Regions from separate parts of the Escherichia sp. MAL-1 genome, predicted to be linked through region 1. Evidence: predicted binding sites of a transcription regulator. Region 1 holds the regulator's gene; the other holds the start of a gene.
What was found. Region 1 encodes Fur, which represses iron uptake genes when iron is present. Its sites were predicted from a motif close to ATAATAATGAGAACNACTATCAA; they were not measured.

Region 1 (6,811 bases):
TGCAGAAAAACTCGGAATAAACCTTATTTGTTGCAGCCCTGTGGCACAATGGTCAACATAATACCCTAACCCGACAACGCGAAAAAAAGAACTTTGCCATGAAATTGAATATCCGCGCGCAAACTGCACAAAACCAGCACAATAATTCTCCCATCGTTCTTGTCCATGGTCTGTTTGGTAGCCTCGACAACCTTGGCGTACTGGCTCGCGATCTGGTAAACGATCACAATATCATCCAGGTTGATATGCGTAACCACGGTCTTTCACCGAGAGAGCCGGTAATGAATTACCCGGCGATGGCGCAGGATCTTGTTGATACCCTGGATGCACTGCAGATCGACAAAGCAACATTTATCGGTCACTCCATGGGCGGTAAAGCGGTAATGGCACTTACTGCACTGGCCCCCGATCGCATCGATAAACTGGTGGCGATCGATATCGCACCGGTCGACTATCACGTACGCCGTCATGATGAGATTTTCGCAGCTATCAACGCGGTCAGTGAATCGGACGCACAAACTCGCCAGCAAGCAGCAGCAATAATGCGCCAGCATCTTAATGAAGAAGGGGTGATTCAGTTTCTGTTGAAATCTTTTGTTGACGGGGAGTGGCGCTTTAACGTGCCGGTATTGTGGGATCAGTATCCGCATATTGTGGGTTGGGAGAAAATCCCGGCATGGGATCACCCTGCCCTGTTTATCCCTGGTGGTAATTCTCCGTATGTTAGCGAGCAGTACCGTGATGATTTACTGGCACAATTTCCACAGGCACGGGCGCATGTCATTGCAGGCGCGGGTCACTGGGTCCATGCTGAAAAACCAGATGCGGTATTACGCGCTATCCGTCGCTATCTCAATGATTAACGCAACTGATTAAAAACCCAGCGTCCGCGTCGCTTTCCGCGCGTGGGCGTTGGCGTGACTCATCGCGCTGATGTATTATGGCGCGCTATCCATCCGGGCAGAGGCCTGGCTGATTGTTTCCCCCGAAGTCACCAAGATCATGGCCAAAGAACAAACGGACCGTACGACATTAGATCTGTTCGCGCACGAGCGTCGACCGGGACGACCGAAAACTAATCCGCTTTCGCGCGATGAACAGCTGCGTATTAATAAACGCAACCAACTAAAACGCGACAAAGTACGTGGCCTTAAGCGTGTCGAACTGAAGCTGAACGCGGAAGCTGTCGAGGCGCTGAACGAGCTGGCGGAATCGCGCAATATGAGCCGTAGCGAACTGATCGAAGAGATGTTAATGCAGCAACTGGCGGCGCTGCGTAGTCAGGGCATCGTTTAAATTTCCACTTTCATGTAGCACAGTGTGCAGTCCTGCTCGTTTGCTGATTCCGCAAGACTGCCTGTTCTGCTATGATTGCCTTTATCCGTGGGCAATTTTCCACCCCCATTTCAATAAGTTTCAAGAGGTTATTTCACTCATGGCTATCACTGGCATCTTTTTCGGCAGCGACACCGGTAATACCGAAAATATCGCAAAAATGATTCAAAAACAGCTTGGTAAAGACGTTGCCGATGTCCATGACATTGCAAAAAGCAGCAAAGAAGATCTGGAAGCTTATGACATTCTGCTGCTGGGCATCCCAACCTGGTATTACGGCGAAGCGCAGTGTGACTGGGATGACTTCTTCCCGACTCTCGAAGAGATTGATTTCAATGGCAAACTGGTTGCGCTGTTTGGTTGTGGTGACCAGGAAGATTACGCCGAATATTTCTGCGACGCATTGGGCACCATCCGCGACATCATTCAACCGCGCGGTGCAACCATCGTTGGTCACTGGCCAACTGCGGGCTATCATTTCGAAGCATCAAAAGGTCTGGCAGATGACGACCACTTTGTCGGTCTGGCTATCGACGAAGACCGTCAGCCGGAACTGACCGCTGAACGTGTAGAAAAATGGGTTAAACAGATTTCTGAAGAGTTGCATCTCGACGAAATTCTCAATGCCTGATGTGATGCGGCGTAGACTCATGTCTACGCCGTATTAATAGATAATGCCAATCAAAATAATTGCTACAAATTTGTAACTTTTGCTGTTGTACCTGTACAATGTCCCGGTGTTCAAGTGGCCTTGCCGTTGTAAATGTAAGCTATGCCACGTTTTTATTAACAATATTTGCCAGGGACTTGTGGTTTTCATTTAGGCGTGGCAATTCTATAATGATACGCATTATCTCAAGAGCAAATTCTGTCACTTCTTCTAATGAAGTGAACCGCTTAGTAACAGGACAGATTCCGCATGACTGATAACAATACCGCCCTAAAGAAAGCTGGCCTGAAAGTAACGCTTCCTCGTTTAAAAATCCTGGAAGTTCTTCAGGAGCCGGACAACCATCACGTCAGTGCGGAAGATTTATACAAACGTCTGATCGATATGGGTGAAGAAATTGGTCTGGCTACGGTATATCGCGTACTGAACCAGTTTGACGACGCTGGTATCGTCACCCGCCACAATTTTGAAGGCGGTAAATCCGTATTTGAACTGACACAGCAACATCACCACGATCACCTGATCTGCCTCGACTGCGGCAAGGTTATCGAATTTAGTGATGATTCCATCGAAGCGCGTCAGCGTGAAATTGCCGCAAAACATGGCATTCGCCTGACTAACCACAGTCTCTATCTTTACGGTCACTGTGCCGAAGGCGATTGCCGCGAAGATGAGCACGCGCACGAAGGCAAATAAGCCAGCCTGAACGAGAAAAGCCAACCTGCGGGTTGGCTTTTTTATGCAAGGGAAATAAGAAAAGCGAGAGTTACAGCTCTCACTTATTTGTTATTACTGCGAATTTCCTGCCAGACCTTATCACAATCGGCTTTCACCGCCTGATCATTTCCGGTTTGCGTTGCACGCAGACACTGCTGATAATCCAGTACGCGGACACTTTCCTGGTCGGCAAACTGCTGATGTTGTTTCTCTTTCTTCAGCACGTTTAACACGCTCTGGCAGGCTTCAATTTTTTCCGGCGAACCTTGCGCGGTGTTGATACAGGCGCTGTATGCCTCTTTCAGACGGCTGTCTTCCTGTGGTGCGGTTGATTGCGCACAAGCTACCAGCCCCGATGCCATCATGGCGATGAGAATCAGTTTTTTCATAGCAAATTCCTCAAACGTGCGGCAGGCACAAAACCTGCCGCGTCGGGCATCAGAAGATGGTGAATGGTGCGATTACCATAAATTTTACGTCACGCTCATCCTGGAAGATGTTGCCGTAACCACCGCCCCAGCTTGGGATGTCGGAGTGGTTGTCGTATTCGGTGAAGTGCAGTTTGAACATCGTGCCTTTGGCGCGACCGTCCTGAATGGTATAGACCGCATCCAGGCTGTATGCAGACTCTTCAATAGTCCGGTTTTTGTCGTAGTACGCATCCGGATTGCTCTGCCAGGTCGCAGGTTTAGCATCCCATGCGTAAACGTAGGAAGCGCCGATGGCGAAGCCTGGAAGATTCCAGTTTTTCAGGTCATACATCGCACCGAAGAAGACTGCTTTTTCGCCGTTGGCGTTGAAGTCAGAACGGTTGTCCCACCAGATATCCAGGCGACCGTTTGAGGAAGCGTAGGTTGGAGTCATACGTTGCAGGAAGTATCCCTGCTGACCGTCAGCCTTAACCCAGGTGCCTTCGAGGCGCAAATCCACTACGTCAGCCGCCCGGTAACCAAAGGTCAACGCCTGCAGCCAGGCGGTGCCGTCATAAAGGTCGTTGACGCTGCGATCGTCAACTTTATCGCGGGTACCGTAGAACTGGTAGCTGGTGGTTAACGGGCTACCGGCGATATCAAATTTGTAGCTGGCTTTGGCAAAATATTGATCGATATACCCTTCCGCCTGACCAAAAGCCGCTTCCAGTACGAAGTTATTTTTGAAGTCGTATTTCGCCCCAAGGGAGTGCAGATAATCAACTTTGGTGGTTTTATCGTTCTGATAAAACTCATCCATTTCCAGATGCCACGGCGCTTTGTATTCGTTGGTCCACATGTAGGAGAAACTCAACGCACCGGCATCGCCGTAATCAAAATTCGCTCCGGCTTCCGCACCCTGATAAGTACCCGGCATAAAGCTCCAGTGAGGCGCTAACAGCGTCTGACCGGTTGGCTGAATATAACCTGCCCTCGCCCAAACCGGACCGTATTTAAATTTGGCCGCTGCTTTATACAGGCTTATACCGCTTTTGTCGCCGGACCAGTCTTCGTCATAGGCTTTATTACTTTTTGAAAACGCGATTTCGTTCGGGTGAGAGCTGTCGCCGTTTTCCGCCATTTCAATCGCCGTAAACGCGGCAATATCAAGGCCGAACATATCAGCAGCATAACCAGACTGAAAATCGAGGTTGGCATTCCAGGTGGAGTGAGAAAGGTTGGTTTTGTATTTGTCGCCGTCGGTAACATCTTTACGGTCGCGTTCACGCTGCCAGTAATATATACCGCCGGTTAAGGTTGAATCGTCGATGAATCCTTCGGCGCGAGCCTCCGGCATTGCCATAAAGCCCGACATTGCTGTAACACCGGCGATAGCCAGCGCCAGCGTACTACGTTTGCCACTAAACGTACGCATGGGTTAATCCTCTTTGACGTATAAATTGCTGCACCAAAGGTGAACAGCGAAAAAATAAAAATTAAAAAAGTAGCGTTGAGAAAAGTCTCGCTGACTACAGGAACAGACTATTTTTCGCGACGCGAATTATCAATCTCTTTCTGTAACCAGAATGTAAGAACATGAGCAACCGCACATATTTTGATGATTTTTGTTACAAGGCTTAAGTTTGCGGTTGAAAGGCTTGCAGAAGAATAAAAGCGTGAAATTCCAGCAAGATGAAAGCGGTTACATTTTATTTAATTATGTTTTGTTATTTTAAATTTATTTTATGGATAAATTGCGAAGCGGAATTAATTCGCGAAGAAAAGTAGAAAAAACGCCGCTGAACGCGGCGTTTTGGATTGTTTGTTGTTTCTTGCCGGATGCGGCGTGAACGCCTTATCCGGCCTACAAAAGCACGCAAACTCAATATATTGCAGAGATCATGTAGGCCTGATAAGCGTAGCGCATCAGGCAATTTAGCGTTTGAAACTGTTTGTCTGTTCCTTGCCGGATGCGACGTAAACGCCCCATCCGGCATAGCGAAACTTAAAATTACTCGCCTACTTTCGCCCAGGTATCACGCAGCCCAACGGTGCGGTTAAATACCGGTTTTTCCGCCGTAGAATGGCGGCTATCGAGGCAGAAGTAACCTTCACGCTCAAACTGGAATGCTTTACCCGCAACCGCATCTTTCAGCGACGGTTCAGCAAAGCCCTGTTTGATCACCAGCGATTCCGGGTTAATCACCGACAGGAAATCATCCGCAGCACCTGGGTTAGGCACGCTGAACAGACGGTCATACAAACGGATTTCAACCGGCAGCGCATGTGCCGCGCTCACCCAGTGAATAACACCTTTGACTTTACGACCATCTGCCGGATCTTTGCTTAAGGTATCGGCGTCATAAGTACAGAAGATGGTGGTGATATTACCTTCGGCATCTTTCTCGACGCGTTCTGCCTTAATCACATAAGCATTACGCAGACGCACTTCTTTACCCAGCACCAGACGTTTGTACTGCTTGTTAGCTTCTTCGCGGAAATCGGCGCGATCAATCCAAATCTCACCGCTAAACGGCACCTGACGGCTGCCCATTTCCGGTTTGTTCGGATGGTTCGGCATGGTAACCATTTCGCCTTCGCCCTGATAGTTTTCGATAACCAGTTTCACCGGATCGATAACCGCCATTGCGCGCGGCGCATTTTCGTTGAGATCTTCACGGATGCAGGATTCCAGCGACGCCATCTCAATGGTGTTGTCCTGCTTGGTCACGCCGATGCGTTTGCAGAACTCACGAATAGAAGCCGCAGTGTAACCACGACGACGCAGACCGGAAATGGTCGGCATACGCGGGTCATCCCAGCCTTCAACGTGCTTGTCGGTCACCAGCAGGTTCAACTTACGCTTGGACATCACGGTGTATTCCAGATTCAGGCGCGAGAACTCATACTGGCGCGGGTGAACAGGAATCGTGATGTTGTCCAGTACCCAGTCGTACAGACGACGGTTGTCCTGGAACTCAAGCGTACACAGAGAGTGCGTAATACCTTCCAGGGCATCGCTGATGCAGTGGGTGAAGTCGTACATCGGGTAGATGCACCACTTGTTGCCAGTCTGGTGGTGTTCAGCAAATTTAATACGGTACAGCACCGGATCGCGCATCACGATAAACGGTGAAGCCATGTCGATTTTCGCACGCAGGCAGGCTTTACCTTCTTCAAAACCACCGGCACGCATTTTTTCGAACAGCGCCAGGTTCTCTTCAACGCTGCGGTCGCGGTACGGGCTGTTTTTACCCGGTTGCGTCAGGGTGCCGCGGTATTCGCGGATCTGTTCCGGCGTCAGTTCATCAACGTACGCCAGGCCTTTATTGATCAGTTCGATCGCATAGGCGTGGAGCTGATCAAAATAATCGGAGGAGTAACGGACGTTACCAGACCAGTGAAAACCTAACCACTCTACGTCGTTTTTGATCGACTCAACATACTCGATATCTTCTTTTACCGGGTTAGTGTCGTCGAAACGCAGGTTGCACTGGCCTTTATAGTCCTGGGCGATCCCGAAGTTCAGGCAGATAGATTTCGCATGGCCAATATGCAGATAGCCATTCGGCTCCGGCGGGAAACGGGTGTGTACTGTGGTGTGCTTACCACTGGCCAGATCTTCATCGATGATCTGACGGATAAAGTTAGTCGGGCGGGCTTCTGCCTCACTCATCGT
Region 2 (6,811 bases), 2.2 Mb from region 1:
CATTCCTGTCGTGTAGTTAAAACGGGCAACAGTATATCGCAATTGAGTAAACAGCACGCAACAGCAAATCAACATATACGTTAAACCTTTGTCGCATAATTCTGAGGTTTAGGGATCTTCCTGGTTCCCTTATCAACGCATCGAGAACGTCTACCCTTAAAGGACGTTGAACCTGAAGGGAGAAAAACGATGTCTCATTTAAAAGACCCGACCACGCAGTATTACACTGGTGAATATCCCAAACAGAAACAACCGACGCCAGGCATCCAGGCGAAGATGACACCGGTACCGGATTGCGGCGAGAAAACCTATGTTGGTAGCGGTCGCCTGAAAGATCGTAAAGCACTGGTGACAGGGGGCGATTCCGGAATAGGTCGCGCTGCCGCCATCGCTTACGCGCGTGAAGGGGCTGACGTGGCGATCAGTTATCTTCCCGTGGAAGAAGAAGACGCTCAGGATGTGAAAAAGATCATTGAAGAATGCGGACGCAAAGCCGTTCTGCTGCCAGGCGATTTAAGCGATGAGAAATTTGCCCGTTCGCTGGTTCACGAAGCGCACAAGGCGTTAGGCGGGCTGGATATTATGGCGCTGGTCGCCGGGAAACAGGTTGCCATTCCGGATATTGCAGACCTCACCAGCGAACAGTTTCAAAAGACCTTTGCCATTAACGTTTTCGCGCTGTTCTGGCTAACCCAGGAAGCGATCCCCCTGCTACCGAAAGGTGCAAGTATCATCACCACTTCGTCAATCCAGGCATACCAGCCAAGTCCGCATTTACTGGACTATGCGGCTACGAAGGCGGCGATTCTGAACTACAGCCGTGGCCTGGCAAAACAGGTCGCGGAGAAAGGTATTCGGGTGAATATTGTCGCGCCAGGCCCGATCTGGACAGCACTGCAAATTTCCGGCGGACAAACGCAGGATAAGATCCCGCAGTTTGGTCAGCAAACGCCGATGAAACGTGCGGGGCAACCGGCGGAACTGGCCCCTGTATATGTTTATCTGGCAAGTCAGGAGTCGAGCTACGTCACCGCAGAAGTGCACGGCGTGTGCGGCGGCGAGCATTTAGGTTAAAAAAATGCCCGGTTGTGAAAAGCAACCGGGCATCATTGTGAATTCACTCTTACCTGATGTGGCGAAAACGCCTTATCCGCCTACAAACGCATGAAGATTCAACATGTTGCAATAGATTTTGTAGGCCTGATAAGCGTAGCGCATCAGGCATTGAGCACCTAATGCCGGATGCGTCGTGAACGCCTTATCCGGCCTACAAACGCACGAAGATTCAACATGTTGCAATAGATTTTGTAGGCCTGATGAGCGTAGCGCATCAGGCAATTCTACTTTACTTCGCTTTGGCGGTTTCTTCGCCGACCAGACCTATCTTCAGGTAACCCGCCTGATGCAGCGTATCCATTACCTTCATCAACGTCTCGTAATCGACGGTTTTGTCCGCTCGGAAGAAGATGGTGGTGTCTTTCTTGCCTTCGGTTAACGCATTCAACGCCGTAATCATTGTTTCATCGGTGACCGGATCGTTACCGATAAACATCGAGTTGTCTGCCTTCACCGACAAATAAACCGGTTTTTCCGGGCGCGGCTGCGGCGTGCTGGTAGAAGCAGGCAAATTCACCTTCACATCTACCGTCGCTAACGGTGCCGCCACCATAAAGATAATCAGCAGAACCAACATCACGTCGATAAACGGCGTCACGTTGATGTCATGCATTTCGCCGTTATCGTCGAGGTTTTCGTTAAGATGCATTGCCATCGGATATTATCCTGCGCGTAATTTTTGTGCGACACGAACCGGATGCGCAGCGGCGCTGGCTTCCAGATCCAGGTCACGGCTTTGCAGCAACAATACCTGCGCTGCAACATCACCCAGCATCGCTTTAAAGCCGCCAATCTGGCGTGCAAATACGTTATAGATAACGACCGCAGGAATCGCTGCCACGAGGCCGATTGCCGTTGCTAACAGAGCTTCTGCGATACCCGGCGCAACGACTGCCAGGTTAGTGGTCTGCGTTTGCGCGATACCAATAAAGCTGTTCATGATGCCCCAGACCGTACCAAACAGACCAACGAACGGAGAAATCGCGCCGATGGTTGCCAGATAGCCGTTACCGCGGCCCATTTGACGACCCACTGCGGCGACCCGACGCTCCAGACGGAAGCTGGTACGTTCTTTAATACCTTCGTTATCGTCGCTGCCTTCTGACAGTTCCAGCTCATTCTGCGCTTCATTGAGCAAATGCAGGCTTAAGCTTTTGCTACCAAAATCAGCGGCGATATCGTTGGCCTGGTTTAAGGAACGCGCTTCAGCCAGCAGTTGCTGCTCGCGCTTAAGGCGACGCTTCTGATTGAAGAACTCTACGCTCTTACTGAAGAAGATTGCCCAGGTGACTACGGAGGCCAAAATAAGCCCAATCATCACGCACTTAACGACAATATCGGCGTGCTGATACATACCCCAGACGGAAAGGTCCGTCTGCATTAAATTATTACCCACTGTGTATCTCCAGGACGCAAGTCACAAAATCTGCGCATAATAATATCAAAACGACGTCGAATTGATAGTCGTTCTCATTACTATTTGCATACTGCCGTACCTTTGCTTTCTTTTCCTTGCGTTTACGCAGTAAAAAAGTCACCAGCACGCCATTTGCGAAAATTTTCTGCTTTATGCCAATTCTTCAGGATGCGCCCGCGAATATTCATGCTAGTTTAGACATCCAGACGTATAAAAACAGGAATCCCGACATGGCGGACAAAAAGCTTGATACTCAACTGGTGAATGCAGGACGCAGCAAAAAATACACTCTTGGCGCGGTAAATAGCGTGATTCAGCGCGCTTCTTCGCTGGTATTTGAGAGTATGGAAGCCAAAAAGCACGCGACGCGCAATCGCGCCAATGGCGAGTTGTTCTATGGACGGCGCGGAACGTTAACCCATTTTTCCTTACAACAAGCGATGTGTGAACTGGAAGGTGGCGCAGGCTGCGCGCTATTTCCCTGCGGGGCGGCAGCGGTTGCTAATTCGATTCTTGCTTTTGTCGAACAGGGCGATCATGTGTTGATGACCAACACCGCCTATGAACCGAGTCAGGATTTCTGTAGCAAAATCCTCAGCAAACTGGGCGTAACGACATCGTGGTTTGATCCGCTGATTGGTGCCGATATCGTTAAGCATCTGCAGCCAAACACTAAAATCGTGTTTCTGGAATCGCCAGGCTCCATCACCATGGAAGTCCACGACGTTCCGGCGATTGTTGCCGCCGTACGCAGTGTGGTGCCGGATGCCATCATTATGATCGACAACACCTGGGCAGCCGGTGTGCTGTTTAAGGCGCTGGATTTTGGCATCGATGTTTCTATTCAAGCCGCCACCAAATATCTGGTTGGGCATTCAGATGCGATGATTGGCACTGCCGTGTGCAATGCCCGTTGCTGGGAGCAGCTACGGGAAAACGCCTATCTGATGGGCCAGATGGTCGATGCCGATACCGCCTATATAACCAGCCGTGGCCTGCGCACATTAGGTGTGCGTTTGCGTCAACATCATGAAAGCAGTCTGAAAGTGGCTGAATGGCTGGCAGAACATCCGCAAGTTGCGCGAGTTAACCACCCTGCTCTGCCTGGCAGTAAAGGCCACGAATTTTGGAAACGAGACTTTACAGGTAGCAGCGGGCTATTTTCCTTTGTGCTTAAGAAAAAACTCAGTAATGAAGAGCTGGCGAACTATCTGGATAACTTCAGTTTATTCAGCATGGCCTACTCGTGGGGCGGGTATGAATCGTTGATCCTGGCGAATCAACCAGAACATATCGCCGCCATTCGCCCACAAGGCGAGATCGATTTTAGCGGGACCTTGATTCGCCTGCATATTGGTCTGGAAGATGTCGACGATCTGATTGCCGATCTGGACGCCGGTTTTGCGCGAATTGTATAACATTGCCACTTTTGGACAATTTTGCAGACATTTAATTGTGAAAAGTCTTAAATTGTTGCGTCCGGGATCAAGGCGTCCCGGACGAATCAGGAGTACAATAGGCAGATAAAGGCTTAAACGCTGTTCCACAGGAAAGTCCATGGCTGTTATTCAAGATATCATCGCTGCGCTCTGGCAACACGACTTTGCCGCGCTGGCGGATCCTCATATTGTTAGCGTTGTTTACTTTGTCATGTTTGCCACGCTGTTTTTAGAAAACGGCCTGCTGCCCGCCTCATTTTTGCCAGGCGACAGCTTGTTGATACTGGCAGGCGCATTGATTGCCCAGGGGGTTATGGATTTTCTGCCTACGATTGCGATTCTGACCGCCGCAGCAAGTCTGGGCTGCTGGCTAAGTTATATTCAGGGGCGCTGGTTAGGGAATACCAAAACGGTGAAAGGCTGGCTGGCACAGCTTCCTGCTAAATATCACCAGCGCGCCACCTGCATGTTTGACCGCCACGGTCTGCTGGCGCTGCTGGCTGGACGTTTTCTTGCATTTGTCCGTACGCTGCTGCCAACCATGGCGGGAATTTCCGGTCTGCCAAACCGCCGTTTCCAGTTTTTCAACTGGTTAAGCGGATTTCTGTGGGTCAGCGTGGTAACCAGTTTCGGCTATGCCTTAAGTATGATTCCGTTCGTTAAACGCCATGAAGATCAGGTAATGACGTTCCTGATGATCCTGCCAATTGCCTTGTTAACCGCTGGCTTGTTAGGCACGCTGTTTGTGGTGATTAAAAAAAAATACTGTAACGCCTGACGATTTTCCCTGTTCCCGGTTGCTGTACCGGGAACGTATTTAATTCCCCTGCATCGCCCGCATTCTTGCCGCATCTTCCCCCGGCGTCACACCGAAGTAACGTTTAAACTCACGGCTAAATTGCGATGCGCTTTCATAGCCGACGCGCATCGCTGCTGCGCTGGCCTTCATGCCGTCATGGATGATCATCATCCGCGCCTTATGCAGACGGTAATTCTTCAAATACTGCAACGGCGAGGTACTGGTGACAGACTTAAAATTATGGTGGAACGCCGATACGCTCATGTTGGCTTCTGCCGCCAGTTGCTCGACGCTCAGGTTTTCGGTGTATTTATTCTCAATCCGTTTCAGCACGCGGCTAATCAGACTGAAGTGAGTCTGGCGACTGACCAGCGCCAGTAACGCGCCGCCGCAAGGTCCGGTCAGCACGTAGTACAGAATTTCGCGGATGATCTGTTTGCCGAGAATACGCGCATCCAGTGGTCGCTCCATCACGTCGAGTAACCGCTCCGCCGCGCATAAAATCTCTTCTGATAACGTGGCGGAGTTAATCCCGCTGGCTGCCATCGACGGCTGGAAATGCTCATCTTCGCCAATGTCCATCAACAGTTCCTGTAACTGCAAAATATCGACATTGAGACGCAACCCTGCCAGCGGCACCTCTGACGTGGCATAGGTTTCGCACTCAAACGGCAACGGCACCGTCAGCAGCAGGTATTCATTGGCATCATAACGAAACACGCGTTCATTGATATAACCGATTTTATGCCCGGAAAAGAGAATTATGATGCCAGGCTCGTACATCACCGGTGTACGTGCGAAAGGCGTCTCGCCATACAACAAACGCACATCGGGCAACAGTTCTGACAAACTATTTTCTTTATTTTTCAGTTTATTAACTTTATCCGCCAGCAAGCGGCAAATCTCTTCACGTTTCATATCGCGTAATTTCTTAGGAATAATGCGGCAATTTGATTGTGCGCAATTTTGTAGCATTTCTCCAGCACTCTGGAGAAATAGGCAAGACATTGGCAGAAATGAGCATTGAGAGCCAGGGCGCTGGCGATCACAATGAAAAACATCAGGCAGATCGTTCTCTGCCCTCATATTGGCCCAGCAAAGGGAGCAAGTAATGAACAACTTTAATCTGCACACCCCAACCCGCATTCTGTTTGGTAAAGGCGCAATCGCTGGTTTACGCGAACAAATTCCTCACGATGCTCGCGTATTGATTACCTACGGCGGCGGCAGCGTGAAAAAAACCGGCGTTCTCGATCAAGTTCTGGATGCCCTGAAAGGCATGGACGTGCTGGAATTTGGCGGTATTGAGCCAAACCCGGCTTATGAAACGCTGATGAACGCCGTGAAACTGGTTCGCGAACAGAAAGTGACTTTCCTGCTGGCGGTTGGCGGCGGTTCTGTACTGGACGGCACCAAATTTATCGCCGCAGCGGCTAACTATCCGGAAAATATCGATCCGTGGCACATTCTGCAAACGGGCGGTAAAGAGATTAAAAGCGCCATCCCGATGGGCTGTGTGCTGACGCTGCCAGCAACCGGTTCAGAATCCAACGCAGGCGCGGTGATCTCCCGTAAAACCACAGGCGACAAGCAGGCGTTCCATTCTGCCCATGTTCAGCCGGTATTTGCCGTGCTCGATCCGGTTTATACCTACACCCTGCCGCCGCGTCAGGTGGCTAACGGCGTAGTGGACGCCTTTGTACACACCGTGGAACAGTATGTTACCAAACCGGTTGATGCCAAAATTCAGGACCGTTTCGCAGAAGGCATTTTGCTGACGCTAATCGAAGATGGTCCGAAAGCCCTGAAAGAGCCAGAAAACTACGATGTGCGCGCCAACGTCATGTGGGCGGCGACTCAGGCGCTGAACGGTTTGATTGGCGCTGGCGTACCGCAGGACTGGGCAACGCATATGCTGGGCCACGAACTGACTGCGATGCACGGTCTGGATCACGCGCAAACACTGGCTATCGTCCTGCCTGCACTGTGGAATGAAAAACGCGATACCAAGCGCGCTAAGCTGCTGCAATATGCTGAACG

Region 2: exbB (tol-pal system-associated acyl-CoA thioesterase) is a predicted target of Fur. The motif match lies at 2,574-2,596, and genes of this name have one in related genera.

The regions. Positions count from the first base shown of each region.
Region 1 is NZ_CM129609.1:3,437,917-3,444,727, forward strand. Features, by position in the region: gene ybfF (esterase) at 99-863, shown strand; gene ybfE (LexA regulated protein) at 1,003-1,296, shown strand; gene fldA (flavodoxin FldA) at 1,436-1,966, shown strand; gene uof (fur leader peptide) at 2,176-2,262, shown strand; gene fur (ferric iron uptake transcriptional regulator) at 2,255-2,701, shown strand; gene chiQ (ChiQ/YbfN family lipoprotein) at 2,785-3,111, opposite strand; gene chiP (chitoporin ChiP) at 3,161-4,567, opposite strand; gene glnS (glutamine--tRNA ligase) at 5,144-6,808, opposite strand.
Region 2 is NZ_CM129609.1:731,666-738,476, reverse strand. Features, by position in the region: gene yghA (NADP(+)-dependent aldehyde reductase) at 190-1,074, shown strand; gene exbD (TonB system transport protein ExbD) at 1,346-1,771, opposite strand; gene exbB (tol-pal system-associated acyl-CoA thioesterase) at 1,778-2,512, opposite strand; gene metC (cystathionine beta-lyase) at 2,764-3,951, shown strand; gene yghB (DedA family general envelope maintenance protein YghB) at 4,091-4,750, shown strand; gene yqhC (DNA-binding transcriptional regulator YqhC) at 4,790-5,689, opposite strand; gene yqhD (alcohol dehydrogenase) at 5,883-6,811, shown strand, end outside.